One region of the Ochrobactrum sp. AP1BH01-1 genome, then DNA from elsewhere that is predicted to be linked to it. Evidence: riboswitches for the same ligand, from Rfam matches in the RefSeq annotation. Region 1 holds a riboswitch; the other holds the start of a gene.

Region 1 (3,208 bases):
CCGACCACCATTCGCGCTGCGTGGGGAATGACAAGCCCGATGAAACCGACGGAGCCCACGATGGAAACCATCACAGCCGTCATCATGGCGCTGACACCAATCAGCACGGCATAGACGCGACGCACCGGTATGCCGAGCGAAGCAGCGGATTCCGTTCCGAAGGTAAAAGCGTCGAGGGCGCGCGCATGCCACAGGCAAACGACAAGACCGACGAGGCACGCTGGCAGCGCAAGCGCCGCGTCGGGCCAGCGCACGCCGGAAAGGTTGCCCAGGAGCCAGAACATGATACCGCGGGCCTGTTCCGCATTTGCAGCCTTGGTGACGATGAATGACGTCAGCGCATTGAAAAGCTGCGAACCGGCAATACCGGCAAGGATGATCGCGCTGCTGCCTCGCCCTGCCCTCAGCGCCAGCAGTGACACAAGGCAGAAAGCGACGATGGCGCCGATGAACGCGCCCAGCGAAAGCGTCAGCACGCCAGCGCCGATGCCGAGAATGGCCACACCGACAGCCCCCGTCGAAGCACCTGCGGAAATGCCCAGAATATACGGATCGGCCAGCGAATTGCGCAGCAGCGACTGCAGGATAACGCCGGATATTGCCAGCGACGCGCCGCAACATGCGGCAATGACGGCGCGGCTCAGGCGATAGCTCCACACGATCCCCTCATCAATGGGTTCGAGCGGGTATCCGGCGTTCCAAATCCGGTTGGCTACAGTCTTCGCCACCACGTCGAGCGGTATCGCCGTTTCACCTATCGCGGCCCCAAGCCAAAGGGCGAGAAGAAGCAGGGCAAGCGAAAGGGTCAGGAAAAGCGCGCCGGAGCGTGTTTTTCTCTTCTGGCGGAAGCCTGTTATCGCTACCCGCACCGTCACTTGTTCAGGTCCGAGGCGGCAATATCGGCGGCAAGCGTTTCGATGCCTTCGACTACGCGAAGCGAAGTGCTCATCGACTGTGCATCCATGTCGAAGACATGCCTGTCCTTCACCGCAGGCATCAGCTTCGTGACAGCATCATTGTCAAGAAACTGGTGCTTGACGGCAATGTCGTCAGCCGGATAACGGCGGCGATCCAGCTTTGCGGCAACGATCATCGACGGGTTCGACTTCGCAATCGTTTCCCAGCCGACCGTCGGCCATTCTTCTTCGCTGTCGATGACATTCTTGATGCCGAGGGCCGAAAGAATATAGGCTGGCGCACCGAACTTGCCCGCCACATAAGGATCGGCGTCGACCTGTGCACTGGAGAACCAGACGACGGCGGAAAGATTTTCGTCCCTGGATGCAATTTTCTCTCGGGCCGCGATCTCGCGGGCTTTCAGGTCAGCGACAAGCTTTTCGCCACGGTCCTGCACATTGAAGATTTCAGCCAGTTCAGTGATTTCCCGATAGACAATGTCCATTGTAAACGCCGCAGTGCGAACGCCATCGCCACCGCCGGAATTGTCCTTGCCGACGCAATCGGAGGGCGACGTGTAGGCCGGAATGCCAAGCTCCTCGAACTGTTCCGGCTTCGCCACAATACCCGTCGGGCCGACATGCCACTGGAAATCCGCCGTCACGATATCCGGCTTTTCGGCCAGAATGCTTTCAAAGCTCGGATCGTTGTCAGCAAGCCGCTTTACCTTGGCGTTCACGTCTTCAAATCCTTTGAGAACGGGACCGAACCACACCGCTGTGCCGACGACCTTGTCACCCAATCCAAGGCTGTAGAGAATTTCTGCGCTGCTCTGGCCGACAGCAACCGCGCGGGCGGGTGCGCGCTTGAACGTCACCTCGCGACCGCAATTCTTCAATGTCAGCGGATATTGCGTTTCCGCTGCCTGTGCAGCCGGACCGCCTGCAAGGAATACGAGCGCGCAGAAGGAGGCACGAAACGGCATTTTGCCGAAAATCTTCATAGGAATCCCCGAAAATGATAAGAGAAACGAGCCCTGTCAGGCGACGGACAAAATCCGGCACGAAAGACGGACAGGCATATCCGGGGGCATGTCGAAATCATGCGATGACGATGGGAGAAAGCGTCCTGCGACGCGAAAAACTGTCATAACCGGCTCCTGCTCCGGGCATCCCCGCCCGTGACAATGGACAACACTAGACGGCAGGTCTCCTGGCTCGCGAATATCTGCTGTCCATCTGCCTTCCCGCGCTTCTTCGGCGCAGTGGCATGACGCTTTGAACGTCACGAGGATGAACGGCAATCCGCTTACAGTTGCGGGGGCAGCCACGGTCTTGGCCCCTTTTCGGGTCGTCCTCACCGTGTTCCCTATTAATCCCCTTCGCTCTCGGTCGGGGAACCGTCGTTATACTATTACGTCGCCGCATCGCCGCAGTCAAGCGCATCTGGGGCGCTGTTTCGGCTTGGAAATTCAGGCGATTCGAAATCGCGTCACCTAAATTGCGGCCAAACTATTGTCGCATATGCTGGCCTATTGAATTTGTTTTTGGCAATATCCATGTAGACAACTCCCGCTAGAGGAGCGGGACTTGGGGAGGGCCGCCGCAGGGCGGCAATACATTCCGTTGGGAGGACATATGCGTAGATTTATTCTGGCCCTGACGTCGGTAGCGGCGTTGGCTATGGCAGGCTCTGCTTCGGCAGAAGACTACAAGGTGCTTGCACCCGCGGCTCCAGGCGGCGGCTGGGACCAGACGGCGCGCACGATGCAGAGCGTGCTTCAGGACGAAAAGATTTCCGGCAGTGTACAGGTCATCAACGTTCCGGGTGCAGGCGGCACCATCGGTCTCGCGCAGTTCGTGAACCAGAACAAGGGCGATCCGAGCCAGCTCATCGTCGGCGGCTATGTCATGGTCGGCGCGATCCTGACCAACAAATCGCCAGTTACGCTTGATGAGATCACGCCGATTGCACGCCTTACCGGCGAGTATGAAGCCATCGTCGTTCCGGCTTCTTCCGACATTCAGAACCTTGGCGACCTTGCAGCAAAGCTGAAAGCTGATCCAGGCTCCGTTTCCTGGGGCGGCGGCTCCGCTGGCGGCACCGATCACATCACCGCAGGCCTTTTTGCCAAGGCGGCAGGCGTCGATCCGACCAAGGTCAATTACATTGCCTTCTCCGGCGGCGGCGAAGCCCTTGCGGCCATTCTCGGCAATCAGGTGACTGTCGGCATTTCCGGCTATGGCGAATTTGAACCCCAGATCAAGGCCGGCACGCTGCGCATCATCGGCATTTCGAGCGACGAGCGCGT
Region 2 (3,208 bases), on a different contig from region 1:
CGCGACCCTGCTTTTGCAAATCATCGGATCGCTGATGATCATCTTCAATCGCGGAACCTGGCTGGCTTGTGGTGCTCTTGCTATCTTCACGTTCCTCACCATTCCCGTTGCGCACCCGTTTTGGGCAAAGGAAGGAGAAGAAGCTTTTCGGGATATGACGGTGGCGCTGGAGCACATATCGCTGATCGGTGGCCTGGCTGTCGTCGCCATTCTATCGCGCAAGGTTTAAACCACTGGACGCACGGATTGCCCTGCCTGTACCTTGCCTGTCGTCTTAACGATAGGCAGGGAGGGCCGCGCATGGATGTGACGATCATAACGGGAGCATCGGATGGTATCGGCGCGGAAACCGCGCGGCAGATCGCCCGGCGCGACCGCGCCAATGCTGCTCTTGTGCTTGCTGCTCGCAATATCGACAAGCTGGAGAGGCTTGCCGCCGAATTGCGGCAACTGGGCAGCTCGGCCCTTGTGATACCCACCGACGTTAAGGATCGCGCTGCCTGCATCGCCCTGATCGACAAGGCGGTTTCCGCCTATGGCCGCATTGACACGCTGATCGTGAATGCCGGCATGTCGGCGCATGCCAATTTTGCCGAGATCAAGCCGGATGATCTCGATTGGATGCATGATTTGATGGAATTGAACTACTGGGGCAGCGTCTGGCCTATCCATGCCGCACTTCCATATCTTGCTGCAAGCAAGGGGCGGATCGTAGCTGTCTCATCCGTTGCCGGATTGATCGGCGTGCCGGGTCGCACTGCCTATAGCGGAACCAAGTTCGCTCTTTCCGGGTTTTGTGAAGCACTTCGCGCGGAACTGGAACCGAGCGGCATATCGGTAACGATCGTCTATCCGGGTGTCGTCAAAACGGACATTCGCAAAGTTGGCTACAGCGCAAGCGGTGCCGCTTTGGGAACGAGCGGCGTGCTTGAGGACGACATGATGCCGGTCGAGGAAGCCGTGCGGCTGATGCTAGCGGGCGTTCAGGCGCGCAAACGCGAAGTGTTGATGACTCGGCAGATGCGGTCGGGGCGCTGGTTGAAGCTTATAGCGCCCGCTCTGGTGGACCGCATGGCGCTCAAGGCTATCAAGCCCGAGTTCAGGCCGAAACCGATCAACCCCGCAAAATAGACAGCGATAATTCTGCCATTCGTAGGGTTGCCGGAATGGTCCGCTAGTTTTTACGCCTTGTTTCTGACTATCTATTGACGAGTTTTTAACTTTAGCTACTATATATAGTGTTCTAGGTTCTTTCGATTCGTCGGATCGAAAGCTAAGACGGGAATCCGGTGGGTTTCATCCATGATGGATGCAGCAAAGCCGGAGCTGCCCCCGCAACTGTAAGCGGAGAGTTCTGTCCATCACGTCACTGGCTTTGGCTGGGAAGGCGGACAGGACGTTGATCCGTGAGCCAGGAGACCTGCCTTGAACGAGTACGTCCACGGGCGGGGTGTCCGGTTGGCGCGCAATCTTATATGGCAAGCTTTGCCTTGCCGGTTGCTGCCCCGAACTTCCCGCTTTGTTTTTACGCATTATCCTAAGCAAAGCCGCTTCGTACTTTTGCTGGGATGTAGCTTCGGGGTGAAGTCCATGTTCAGTTTATTCAGTTTCAGTTCGGGTCCTCCTTTCGAGTTATAGTTTATGCGATCCGGCTGCTTATTCGCGGCTGGCCGATCCCCTGTTCCATCTCCTTTGACGCGCATTTTGCGATGCGCGAACGGTTTTTTGCGTCCTCCCAACCAGCGAGAAAAAAATGAACGTCACCGTTTACAGCAAGCCCGCCTGCGTCCAGTGCACGGCTACCACACGCGCCCTTGATCGCCAGGGCATCGAATATGAGATCATCGATATTTCCGCGGATGCCGATGCTTTCCATCTCGTTCAGGGCATGGGCTACCGCCAGGTGCCGGTGGTTGTGGCGGGAGAATCCCATTGGGCGGGTTTCCGGCCCGATATGATCAGCACCCTCGCCTGAGGGCCGCGGTTTCATGAGCCTGATCGTCTATTTCTCCAGCCGGTCGGAGAATACGCACCGGTTTGTTGAACGGCTTGGAATGCGGTCGAACCGCATTCCGATGGACGGTTCGGGCGGGTTGCAGGTGCGCGAGCCATTTGTGCTCGTCACGCCCACTTATGGCGGAGGCGGTTCCAAGGGCGCTGTCCCCAAGCCTGTGATCCGCTTCCTCAACGACGAGAGCAACCGCTCTTTCATCCGCGGCGTCATCGCCGCGGGAAACAGCAATTTCGGCGAGGCTTTCTGTATCGCCGGCAACATTATCTCCGCCAAATGTCAGGTTCCCTATCTCTACCGCTTCGAGCTTCTGGGGACCGATCAGGACATAGGCAATGTCAAAAACGGGATGGAACGATTTTGGACACGGCAGACACGACCCTGATCCGGGAGCGCGAAGCACGGCCAGTGCCGCAGCAGGATGCGGCTCCAGTGGCAATTTCCAGCAGCAAACCGCCAAAATCCTCGGACGGGCTGGATTATCATGCGCTCAATGCAATGCTGAACCTTTACGATGACGAGGGCAGAATCCAGCTTGACCGCGACCGGCAAGCCGCACGGCAATACTTTCTCCAGCACGTGAACCAGAACACGGTCTTTTTCCATAACCTGCGGGAAAAGCTCGATTATCTGGTAAACGAAGGCTATTATGAGCAGGAAGTGCTGGATCAGTATTCCTTCAACTTCGTGCGCGATCTTTTCGAAGAATCCTATGCAAAGAAATTCCGGTTTCCGACCTTTCTCGGCGCGTTCAAATATTACACCAGCTATACGCTGAAAACATTCGACGGAAAGCGCTATCTGGAGCGTTATGAAGACCGCGTCTGCATGGTGGCGCTGGCGCTGGGGCGCGGCAATGAACAACTCGCCCGCGATGTGATGGAAGAGATTATTTCGGGCCGTTACCAGCCTGCGACGCCGACTTTCCTCAATGCAGGCAAGAAGCAGCGCGGCGAGCTCGTATCCTGTTTTCTGCTGCGGATAGAGGACAATATGGAGTCGATCGGGCGCTCCATCAATTCAGCTTTGCAATTATCGAAGCGGGGAGGTGGCGTCGCCTTGAGCCTCACCAATATCCGCGAGGCGGGCGCGCCCATCAAGCAGATACAGAACCAGTCATCGGGCATCATTCCGGTGATGAAGCTTCTGGAGGATTCCTTTTCCTACGCCAATCAGTTGGGCGCACGGCAGGGTGCG

What was found. Region 1 has a riboswitch for cobalamin ahead of J9800_RS03310 (ABC transporter substrate-binding protein). Riboswitches for the same ligand answer to the same signal wherever they lie in the genome.
Region 2: it holds a riboswitch for cobalamin, as region 1 does, so the genes downstream of both, nrdH (glutaredoxin-like protein NrdH) here and J9800_RS03310 (ABC transporter substrate-binding protein) in region 1, are expected to answer to the same signal.

Annotation. Positions count from the first base shown of each region.
Region 1 covers NZ_JAGPOU010000001.1:733,494-736,701, forward strand. The annotation lists gene J9800_RS03305 (FecCD family ABC transporter permease) at 1-875, opposite strand, end outside; gene J9800_RS03310 (ABC transporter substrate-binding protein) at 872-1,900, opposite strand; cobalamin riboswitch at 2,083-2,316, opposite strand; gene J9800_RS03315 (Bug family tripartite tricarboxylate transporter substrate binding protein) at 2,535-3,208, shown strand, end outside.
Region 2 covers NZ_JAGPOU010000004.1:160,959-164,166, reverse strand. The annotation lists gene J9800_RS15700 (DoxX family protein) at 1-229, shown strand, start outside; gene J9800_RS15695 (SDR family oxidoreductase) at 301-1,131, shown strand; cobalamin riboswitch at 1,229-1,442, shown strand; gene nrdH (glutaredoxin-like protein NrdH) at 1,754-1,975, shown strand; gene nrdI (class Ib ribonucleoside-diphosphate reductase assembly flavoprotein NrdI) at 1,989-2,396, shown strand; gene nrdE (class 1b ribonucleoside-diphosphate reductase subunit alpha) at 2,372-3,208, shown strand, end outside.